Linked DNA regions of Breoghania sp. L-A4. The protein of the gene in region 1 interacts with the protein of each later gene in a pairwise test. Links are inferred from orthologs where the notes say so. Each region holds a gene or a part of one and is shown on either strand. Other genes may lie near its edges. The genes, in order: dnaE, D1F64_RS01780 and dnaQ.

Region 1 (4,123 bases):
GTGCGACCTTCCCGGAGTTCCCGGCTTTCGTCGGGGTCATGAGTCCACCTCCCTTTCGCAGGGAACGCTCTCTACACAGCGATTTTGGCGCAACCGTGGTCGCAGATGCACGCTCCTGCCCCTGCGCGCTCCGCTCGCATAAGCGCTTCCGCAAGCATGGCGCGCGCTCGGGCATCGCGCGATGTTCGCCTCAACCCGGGATTCACGCGCCTCGGTTCAAGGCATGCCGCCTAAACCATCTGCACCTGCACGACGCCCGGCACCGCCTTGAGCGCGCTGGCGATCGGCGGGGAGACCTGGTAGCGGCCGCGCAGCTTCACCTCGACCTCGCGCGCGCCGTTGTCCAGCAGCAGCACCACGCTGACATCGCCGTCGCCGCGCGCGCCCAAGTGCCGTTTGAGGCTCTGCACCGCCTGCCCGTCGCGCAGGAAAACCCGCAGGCTCTTCTGCACCCGGTTGGCGGCAACATCCAGCGGCTCCACGGACTGGATGCGCACGCCGATGCCCTCATCCTTCATCTCCGCCGCCACCAGCAGCACCACCGAGCGGCCGACGACCAGCTGGTCGCGGAATTTCGCCAGCGTCTCGGAAAACATCACCGCCTCGTACTGGCCGGTGGGATCGGAAATGCGTACGATGCCCATCTTGTTGCCGGTGCGCGTCCTGCGCTCCTGAAGCTGGGTGACCGTGCCCGCGAGCCGTCCCGCGCCCGAGCCGCGCTTCACCGACGCCTCGAACTCGCTCCAAAGCTGCACCCGCATGCGCTCGAGCACGCCGCGGTATTCGTCCAGCGGATGGGCGGAGAGATAAAAGCCGACCGCCGCATGCTCGCGCTGCAGCTTTTCCTCCGGCAGCCAAGGCTCCATGGGGTCCAGCCGGATCGGTTCGGGCTCGCCGCCCATGCCGAAGATGTCCGTCTGGCCCGAGGTCGCGTTGCCTTCCGCGCGCTGCGCCTCGCCCATGATGCGGTCGATGCCGGCGACAAGCCGCGCCCGGTTGGCGTCCAGCTCGTCGAAGGCGCCCGCCGCGATCATGCTCTCCAGCGAACGCTTGTTGAGAACGCGCGGCGACACCCGGCGGGCGAAATCGCCGATATCCTTGAACGGCGTGTCGCCGCGCACCGTCTCGATGTGTTCGACCACCTGCTCGCCCACGCCCTTGATGGCGGCGAGCGAATAGACGATCCGGCCCTCCTGCACGTCGAAATAGACGCAGGAGCTGTTGATCGACGGCGACACCACGTCGATGCCCATGCGCTGCGCCTCGCGGCGGAAATCGCTGAGCTTTTCGGTGTTGCCCATGTCGAGCGTCATCAGCGCGGCGAGAAACTCGACCGGATGGTTGGCCTTCATCCAGGCGGTGTGATAGGCGACCAGCGCGTAGGCTGCGGCGTGGCTCTTGTTGAAGCCGTAGTTGGCGAATTTCGCCACCAGATCGAAGATCGTGCTCGCCTGCTTCTTGTCCACCCCGCGCTCCACCGCGCCGTCGGTGAAGCGCGAGCGCTGGACCTCCATCTCCGCCGCGATCTTCTTGCCCATGGCCCGGCGCAGCAGATCGGCGTCGCCGAGCGAATAGCCGGCCAGGATCTGGGCGATCTGCATCACCTGTTCCTGATAGATGATGATGCCGTGGGTCTCGTTGAGCACCGGCTCGAGCTTGGGATGCATGTAGTCGGCCGGCTCTTCGCCGTGCTTGCGCCGGTTGTAGGTGGGAATGTTCTCCATCGGGCCGGGCCGGTAGAGCGCCACCAGCGCGATGATGTCCTCGAAGCGGTCGGGGCGCATGCCGGCGATGGCCCGGCGCATGCCCTGGCTTTCCAGCTGGAACACGCCGACCGTCTCGCCCGCCGCCAGCATCTTGTAGGTGGGCGGGTCGATCAGCGGCACTGCTGAGAGATCGATGTCGATGCCCCGCCGCGCCACCAGCTTCACCGCGGTGGAGAGCACCGTTAGCGTCTTCAGGCCGAGAAAATCGAATTTGACCAGCCCGGCCTGCTCGACGAACTTCATGTTGAACTGGGTGACCGGCATGTCGGAGCGCGGATCGCGGTACAGCGGCACCAGCTGCTCCAGCGGCCGGTCGCCGATGACGATGCCCGCCGCGTGGGTCGAGGCGTGCCGGTAGAGCCCCTCGAGCTTCTGGCCCATGGTCAGAAGCTTCTCGACGATCGGCTCCTCGTTGGCCGCCTCGCGCAGCCGCGGCTCGTCGTCCAGCGCCTGCGCCAGCGTCACGGGGTTGGCCGGGTTCTGCGGCACCAGCTTGCACAGCCGGTCCACCTGGCCGTAGGGCATCTGCAGCACCCGGCCGACATCGCGCAGCACCACGCGCGCCTGCAGCGTTCCGAAGGTGATGATCTGCGCCACCTGCGCGCGGCCGTATTTTTGTTGCACATAGCGGATCACCTCGTCGCGGCGGTCCTGGCAGAAGTCGATGTCGAAGTCGGGCATCGACACACGCTCGGGATTGAGAAACCGCTCGAACAGCAGCGCGAAGCGGATCGGATCGAGATCGGTGATGGTCAGCGCCCAGGCGACGACCGAGCCCGCGCCCGAACCACGGCCCGGCCCCACCGGAATGCCCTGCGCCTTGGCCCATTTGATGAAGTCGGCAACGATGAGGAAGTAGCCGGGAAATTTCATCCGCTCGATGATGCCGAGCTCGTATTCCAGCCGCTCCCAGTATTCGTGCGCCTCGTGCCCTTCCGCCACGCCGTGCAGCGCCAGACGGGCCCTCAGCCCCTCCTCCGACTGGCGGCGCATTTCGCCCGCTTCGGCGATCTCGGCTTCCGCCGTATCCGCGTCGGCGCCGGCGAACCGGGGCAGGATCGGCGCGCGCTTGGGCGCGCGGCAGTGACAGCGCCGGGCGATTTCAACGGTGTTCTCAATCGCTTCCGGAAGATCCCTGAACAGCTCGCTCATGGCGGCGCGCGGCTTGAACCAGTGCTCCGGTGTCAGCCGGCGGCGATCGTCCTCGATAACGACGCGTCCTTCGGCGATGCAGATGAGCGCGTCATGCGCCTCATAGTCATCGGGTCCGGGGAAGAACGCCTCGTTCGTGGCCACCAGCGGCACGCCGCCGCGATAGGCCATCTCCACCATGGCGGCTTCCGTGCGCCGCTCCTCGTCCGTGCCGTGGCGCTGCAGCTCGATATAGAGCCGGTCGCCGAACATGGCCTTGAGCCGCTCGAAGCGCCGTTCGGCAAGATCCTCGCGGCCGTCGAGCAGCGGCCGGCCGAGCAGGCCCAGCGCGCCGCCGGTCAGCGCGATGATGCCCTCCGCCTTGGCGGCCAGCGCCTCGATGCCGACATGCGGGCGAATTCCGGTTTCCGTGTCGAGAAACGACCGGCTGACCAGCTCCACCAGATTGGCGTAGCCCTGATCGCTCGCCGCCAGCAGCACGATTTCGGGAAAATGATCGCCCTGCCGGCGTGGCGTGTCGTCGTCGGCGCAATCGATCGCCATCTGGCAGCCGATGATCGGCTGCAGGCCCGCGCCCTTGGCCTTCTCGGAAAATTCCAGCGCTCCGAAGAGATTGCCCGTGTCGGTGATCGCCAGCGCCGGCTGGTCGTCGGCCTGGGCCAGTTTGATGAGCTTGGCGATCGGCAGCGCGCCCTCGAGCAGCGAGAAGGCGGAGTGAACCCGAAGATGTACGAAGCCGACGTCCGCCATGGCGCAAAATTCCCGAGATCGCGGATCCGGGCGGCAGGCCCGAATCTCGACCCCAGTGTCCCGCCTCCCAACGAAGGTGTCGAGAGCCCGCCGGGCATCGGCACACGCAATCCCCGGCCGAACGGCCGGTTGCGCCCGCTATACACAGACCGCGCCCGACCCGCGCGCCTTGCGGGCGCGCAAGACACCCGTCGCATCCGCGGTCCCGCGCGTAATGAACAGCCGCGCGAGCGGCGCCTCAATTCAGGCGCGCGAGCACATCCATCCAGACGGAAAGGGACAGGCCGAAAAGCACCAAGACACCAAACGCAGCCACGTCACGAGCAAGATACAGCATGGGACTCTCCCGATAATCACGTTATGATCATAGTATGTTCCATGTTTGTTCTATATGCAAGCAACATGGTGAATGGCAATGGCAAATGTCACTTATGGTAAAGCAAATCTTACCGGCG
Region 2 (3,112 bases), 1.9 Mb from region 1 along the record:
CGAGCGTGGCCCCAGCCCCGGAAGCTTGGCCAGCAACTGGATCAGCCGCTCGATCTCCGGTCCTGTGACCCTGCGCGTGCTCATGGAATGTCCCGGCGCGAAGGGCGGATCAAAACGGCAGCTTCATGCCTGCGGGCAGACCGAGACCGCTCATCATCTCCTGGGTCTTTTCGGCCATCGCGGCCTCCGCCTTGGCCTTGGCGTCATTGTGCGCGGCGATGATCAGATCCTCGAGGATCTCGACTTCGTCGGCCTTGGCGAGCGAGGGGTCGATCTTCAGGCTCTGCATGGTGCCCTTGCCGTTCAGCGTGACGACGACCATGCCGCCGCCGGAGGCGCCAGTGACCTCGATGGCCGCGACCTCCTCCTGAAGCGAGCCCATCTGCTCTTGCATCTGCTTGGCCTGCTTCATCATCTTCATGAAATCCATCGGGGCGCCTCGTTGGATCTGTCCGGGTCGCGGCCTGGCACGCGCCGGAGGGTGGGTGGAACACGCAGCCGGATATGGGCGCGTTTGCGTTGAAATCCAGAGTCCGCGCCGGGAAGAGGCGATGCGGCTCCGCGGCTTTCTGATATCAGTCGTCGTCGTCCGTCTCGTCGTCGGGAGACGCATCAAGAACATCTGTGTCTTCGCCCTCGAGAACCCGCACATCGACGATTTCCGAGCCGGGAAAGGCGTCGAGCACGGCGGAGACGGCCGGATTGGCGCGGGCGTCGGTGACAAGCTGCGCCTGATCGGCCTCGCGGCGCTCATGGATCGTCTGCGCGCCGGGTTCGGCGCGGCTGACGGCGACAAGCCAGCGTTGTCCGGTCCAGTCGCTCAGCTTGCGGCCGAGCACGCCCGCGAGATCAGCGGCCGCGCCCTTGTCGATGGCGATGTCGAGCCGGCCCGGCTGGATGGCGATCAGCCGGATTTGCCGCTCTATGGCGAATTTCAAGGAGATGTCGCGGTTTTGCGCCGCCAGCGCGGCCACGTCTTCCAGCGTGCCGATGGTGAGCGTGGTCTCGGACGGGACGTCGCTGAGCGCAGGCTCGGGTGGGGATTGCGCTGTCTGAGGCTCCGGCTGGGGCACATGCTTGGGCTGGTGCGCGGCCTGCTGGCCGCCCGTGATGGCCTGCAGCCGCGGTGCGCCTTGTTGGAGTGCCGACATGGATGGTGCGCCGGCCGGCGGGGCGGATTGTTGCGCCGGCGCCTGTTGCGCATGTCCGCCCGGCTGTCCGCCGCCACCTGCGGCGGGGCCGCCGCCAGCGGGCGCGGCAGGGGCAGCCTGCTGCGTGCCGCGCAACTGACGCAGGGCGTCGTCGGGCGTGGGCAGGTCGGCGGCGTAGCACAGGCGGATCAGCGCCATGTCGGCGGCCGCCAGCGGCTTGGGCGCGGTCTGTACCTCGCCCACCGCCTTGAGCAGCATCTGCCACGCCCGGCCCAGCACGCGCATCGACAGCGCCTCGGCAAAAGCCTTGCCGCGCGTGCGCTCGGTCTCGGTGACAGAGGTGTCGTTGCCGGCATCGGGCACCACCTTGAGGCGGGTCACCAGATGCACGAATTCCGCGAGATCGCTCATGATCACGGCCGGGTCGGCGCCCACATCGTATTGTTCGCGCAACCCATCGAGGGCCGCGGCCGCATCGCCCTTCATCACGTGTTCGAACAGATCGATCACCCGGGCGCGGTCGGCCAGTCCCAGCATGCCGCGCAACTCGTCGGCGGTGATCGTGCCCGCGCCATGCGCCATGGCCTGGTCGAGCAGCGACAGTGAATCGCGCACGGAGCCCTCGGCCGCACGCGCCACCATGGCAAGCGCCTCGTCCTCGATCGCCACCTTCTCGGAATCCGAAATCCGCCGCAGGTGCTTGACCAGCGTTTCGGCTTCCACGCGGCGCAAATCGAAGCGCTGGCAGCGCGACAGCACCGTCACCGGAACCTTGCGGATTTCCGTGGTGGCGAAGATGAATTTCACGTGCTCGGGCGGCTCTTCGAGCGTCTTCAGCAGCCCGTTGAAGGCCGCCTTCGACAGCATGTGCACCTCATCGATGATGTAGACTTTGTAGCGCGCGGAAACGGGCCGGTAGCGCGCCGCATCGGTGATCTCGCGAATGTCGTCGATGCCGGTGTGCGAGGCGGCGTCCATCTCGATGACGTCGATGTGGCCGCCGTCCATGATCGCCTGGCAATGGATGCCCAGCCGTTCGAGCGCGATGGTCGGCTGGTCGATCTCGCCGGGGATCTCGTAGTTGAGGGCGCGCGCCAGAATCCGCGCCGTGGTCGTCTTGCCGACACCGCGCACGCCGGTCAGCATCCAGGCCTGGGCGATGCGCCCGGTCTCGAACGCATTGGACAGGGTGCGCACCATCGGCTCCTGGCCGATCAGGTCGGTAAAATCGCGCGGGCGGTATTTGCGGGCGAGAACGCGGTAGGCGCCGTCATCCTTGGTCGCGTCGGGCGTGGGGATGAGACTCGGCTGAACGGGATCGTTCAGCGTGCCGTCAGGCTGGTCGTCATTGTGGAGATTGCCGTCCATGACGCCCCGTTCGGGCCGCCGTGCAAAGCGGCCAATTCCGCCGCGGCCCGGCCTGCGGCGGCCTGTGAGCCCCGGCTTGTGGTAAGCCGTTTGACTGTGGCGCGCCGCGCGCCGAATGGAGGTGGGAGGTTGGACACGGTGACCCGTGCCGATACTCGTTGGGGCTGCTTCCTTCCGGACCTGACCCGGTTGGCGAGTGGCGCGTCCACTAGCCAACCTCCCGAGCCCGTTATATCAGGATTAGGAGGGGCGTTGGCAAGGGCCAATCCGGGCGAATGTCGCAAGCGCCGGATTCCTGCACAGTTTTGCCCGAAACGGCGCGCACCGCCGCTCGCACCGAGGAGCCGACTCCGTCGCGCTTTGGAGATACCGCAAACATTCGAGGAACCGCATGTCCGAACCCGATGGCTTTTCACTCGATCCCTGGCTTGAGACCGACAGCGCCTTCGTCCTGGATCTGCCGTTGAGCACGCTGCGGCTGTCAGGTGACGCGCGCTATCCGTGGCTGCTCCTGGTGCCGCGAAAGCCCAATCTCATCGAAATCATCGATCTGGACGCGGCTGATCGCACACAATTGATGGCCGAGATCGCGC
Region 3 (2,992 bases), 2.2 Mb from region 1 along the record:
AGGCTGTGAAGTCGGCGGACGTGCTGGTGCCGACCGTCACCGACCGGCTCGACGCGGCAGTGCTGTCGCAATCCGGACCCAACCTGAAGCTGATCGCCAATTTCGGCAACGGCGTGGACAACATCGATGTGGTGGCTGCGACAAATCGCGGCATCACCATCACCAACACGCCCGGGGTTCTTACAGAGGACACCGCCGACATGACCATGGCGCTGATTCTCGCGGTGCCGCGCCGTCTCGCCGAGGGCATCAAGGTCATCGAGCACAACGAATGGCACGGCTGGAGCCCCACCTGGATGCTCGGCCACCGGATTTCCGGAAAGCGCCTGGGCATCGTCGGCATGGGCCGCATCGGCCAGGCGGTGGCGCGGCGCGCCAAGGCGTTCGGCATGTCGATCCACTACCACAACCGCCGCCGGGTTGCCGCCCAGACCGAGGAAGCGCTGGAGGCCACCTACTGGGACAGCCTTGACCAGATGCTGGCGCGGATGGACGTGATTTCCGTGCACTGCCCGCACACGCCCGCGACCTTCCACCTGCTATCGGCGCGCCGGCTGAAGCTGTTGAAGAACGACGCCTATGTGGTGAACACCGCGCGCGGCGAGGTGATCGACGAGACCGCGCTGACGCGGATGATCGAGGCCGACGAGATCGCCGGCGCCGGGCTCGACGTGTTCGAGCACGAACCCGCGGTCAACAACAAGCTGATGAAATCCAACAAGGTGGTGCTGCTGCCGCACATGGGATCGGCCACCATCGAGGGCCGCATCGACATGGGCGAGAAGGTCATCATCAACATCAAGACCTTTATGGACGGCCACCGTCCGCCCGACCGCGTCCTGCCGTCGATGCTCTGAGGGCGGATGAGGCCGGTTTCCGCCGGTCTCTCGATGTCATCAACTCCGTCATCCATCCCCGATCGTCACCCCGGCCTCCGAGCCGGGCCCACTCTGGTCCCCACTTGTTCAGGCGCTTGCGGGTTCGTGGTGAGGCATGATCACACCCACAGACGTCGTCATTCGCCGATCGGCAAAGTGGGGCCCGGGTCAAGCCCGGGTGACGATCAAGGGTGTGGCGGGCTCAACCGGCCTTGCCGCAGCAAGGGGCCTCCTCCTGTCATCGATTCCGTTCGTCCCCCGATAGCTCCCGAGTCTGCAGGGCACCGAATAGCGCTACGCCGCGCACGCGGGACGACAACCGAGAGAACGGTGCAGGCGGTTCGCCTCGCGCCTCAGTCGCGGTACTTGTTCCAGATCAGTTCGCCGCCGAGGGATTGCAGGAAGGCGTCGTGGGCGGCGATTTCCTCGCCGGTGAGGCGCGGCGGCAGGGGAACGGGCCGGGGGCCGACGGCGCGATTGCGGCCGGAGACGGAGGACCCGCCGCTGCGGCTTTCATCGGACTGGGTCGTCAGGCCCAGCATGGACTGCTTGCCGCCGGTCAGCTCGATGTAGACTTCCGCGAGCAGCTCCGCGTCGAGAAGCGCGCCGTGCTTGGTGCGGCGGCTGTTGTCGATGCCGTAGCGCGAACACAGGGCGTCGAGCGAATTGGGACCGGCGGGATGCTTGCGCCGCGCGAGCATCAATGTGTCAAGCACCTGGGCGTCGGGGATCGGACCCAAATTGAGCCGCGCCAGCTCGACGTTGATGAAACCCATGTCGAAAGCGGCGTTGTGAATCACCAGGGTCGCGTCGCCGATGAAATCGATAAACTCGCGTGCGACATCGGCAAACACCGGCTTGTCGGAGAGGAATTCCTCCGACAGGCCGTGCACGTTGAACGCGCCCTCGGGCATGTCGCGCTCTGGATTGATGTAGACATGGTAGAACTGGCCGGACGGGATCTGGTTGACCAGTTCGACGCCGCCGATTTCCACCAAACGGTCGCCGCCGCGCGGGTTGAGGCCGGTCGTTTCGGTATCAAGAACGATTTCGCGCATGACATGTCATCCGGTTCGGGGGCGTGAGAATCCAGCACAAATGTCGCGTCCGACACCGCTTGGGCCTGTCGCTCGGAGCCGTCAGATGCAGAGTCGGACGCGAGTCTGACAGTGCGTGGCCGTTCGACCGTTTCGGAACAGGTCATTGTCGCACAACGACCCGGACGGACAAGAGTGTCAGACGGGTTTTCCCGGCATTGCGGCGACGCTTTTCAGCACAGCGCTGACCTGACGGCGGGCGGACTCGAGACCCGATCCGGTGTCGATGAGAAAATGCGCGTGCCGGCGCTTATCCGTATCCGGCATCTGCCGCGCGAGAATTGCGTCCAGTTGCTCGGTCGTCATACCCGGACGTTCGAGCACCCGGGCGCGCTGGATCTCCGCGTCGGCGGTGACGACGACGACCGCATCGACGCGCGACGCGCCGCCGGTCTCCAGCAGCAGCGGGATATCCAGAACCACGACGCGATGACGGGTGGCGCGGGCGGCCTCCAGAAAGGCTTCTTCCGCATCGCGCACAAGCGGATGTACGATGGCCTCGAGGCGCTTGAGCGCCTCGGGCTTGCCGATCACCTGGGCGCCTAGCGCCTTGCGGTCAACGGCGCCGTCACGGGTGGTTTGCGGAAACGACGCTTCGATAGGAGCGGCGGCGACTCCGCGATACAACGCGTGTACGGTGGCGTCAGCGTCATGCACCGGCACGCCGGCGTCGGCGAACATTTTCGCCGTGGTGGACTTGCCCATGCCGATGGATCCGGTCAGCCCGAGTTTCATCATTGCGCCAGCTCCGCGAGCCCCATGTCGCGCAGCACCGTGGCGCGCAAATCGCCCGTCACTTCGGGGCGGACACCGAACCACAGCTCGAATCCCGGCACGGCCTGATGTAGCAGCATGCCCAAACCATCCACGGTGCGCAGGCCACGCGCCCGGGCGGCGGCCAGAAACTCCGTTTCCAGAGGCACATAGACGATGTCGGTGACGAGACAGGTTGCCCGAACCAGACCCAGATCGATGTCCATGGACGACTGACCGTTCATACCCTGCGACGTGGTGTTA

Evidence for each region.
Region 2: the proteins of dnaE (region 1) and D1F64_RS01780 interact in binary tests that used the Escherichia coli proteins (3 or more experiments, as listed by UniProt). The link is inferred for Breoghania sp. L-A4 from one-to-one orthologs.
Region 3: the proteins of dnaE (region 1) and dnaQ interact in binary tests that used the Escherichia coli proteins (3 or more experiments, as listed by UniProt). The link is inferred for Breoghania sp. L-A4 from one-to-one orthologs.

The regions. Positions count from the first base shown.
Region 1 is NZ_CP031841.1:2,269,898-2,274,020, reverse strand. Bases 31-4,004 are described here. They hold dnaE (DNA polymerase III subunit alpha), read right to left. Parts: upstream 3,669-4,004; coding sequence 231-3,668; downstream 31-230. Other genes in these bases: D1F64_RS10495 (DUF1801 domain-containing protein), read right to left, coding at 31-40. Outside these bases: more of D1F64_RS10495, read right to left, coding at 1-30. UniProt on the Escherichia coli protein: DNA polymerase III is a complex, multichain enzyme responsible for most of the replicative synthesis in bacteria. This DNA polymerase also exhibits 3' to 5' exonuclease activity. The alpha chain is the DNA polymerase catalytic subunit.
Region 2 is NZ_CP031841.1:371,352-374,463, forward strand. Bases 48-3,010 are described here. They hold D1F64_RS01780 (DNA polymerase III subunit gamma/tau), read right to left. Parts: upstream 2,520-3,010; coding sequence 576-2,519; downstream 48-575. Other genes in these bases: recR (recombination mediator RecR), read right to left, coding at 48-84; D1F64_RS01775 (YbaB/EbfC family nucleoid-associated protein), read right to left, coding at 110-430; D1F64_RS01790 (HIT family protein), read left to right, coding at 2,911-3,010. Also shown: more of recR, read right to left, coding at 1-47; more of D1F64_RS01790, read left to right, coding at 3,011-3,112. UniProt on the Escherichia coli protein: Part of the beta sliding clamp loading complex, which hydrolyzes ATP to load the beta clamp onto primed DNA to form the DNA replication pre-initiation complex.
Region 3 is NZ_CP031841.1:108,800-111,791, reverse strand. What follows is about bases 85-2,927. They hold dnaQ (DNA polymerase III subunit epsilon), read right to left. Parts: upstream 1,937-2,927; coding sequence 1,232-1,936; downstream 85-1,231. Other genes in these bases: D1F64_RS00515 (shikimate dehydrogenase), read right to left, coding at 2,710-2,927; coaE (dephospho-CoA kinase), read right to left, coding at 2,114-2,713; D1F64_RS00530 (D-glycerate dehydrogenase), read left to right, coding at 85-857. In the rest of the region: more of D1F64_RS00530, read left to right, coding at 1-84; more of D1F64_RS00515, read right to left, coding at 2,928-2,992. UniProt on the Escherichia coli protein: DNA polymerase III is a complex, multichain enzyme responsible for most of the replicative synthesis in bacteria. The epsilon subunit contain the editing function and is a proofreading 3'-5' exonuclease.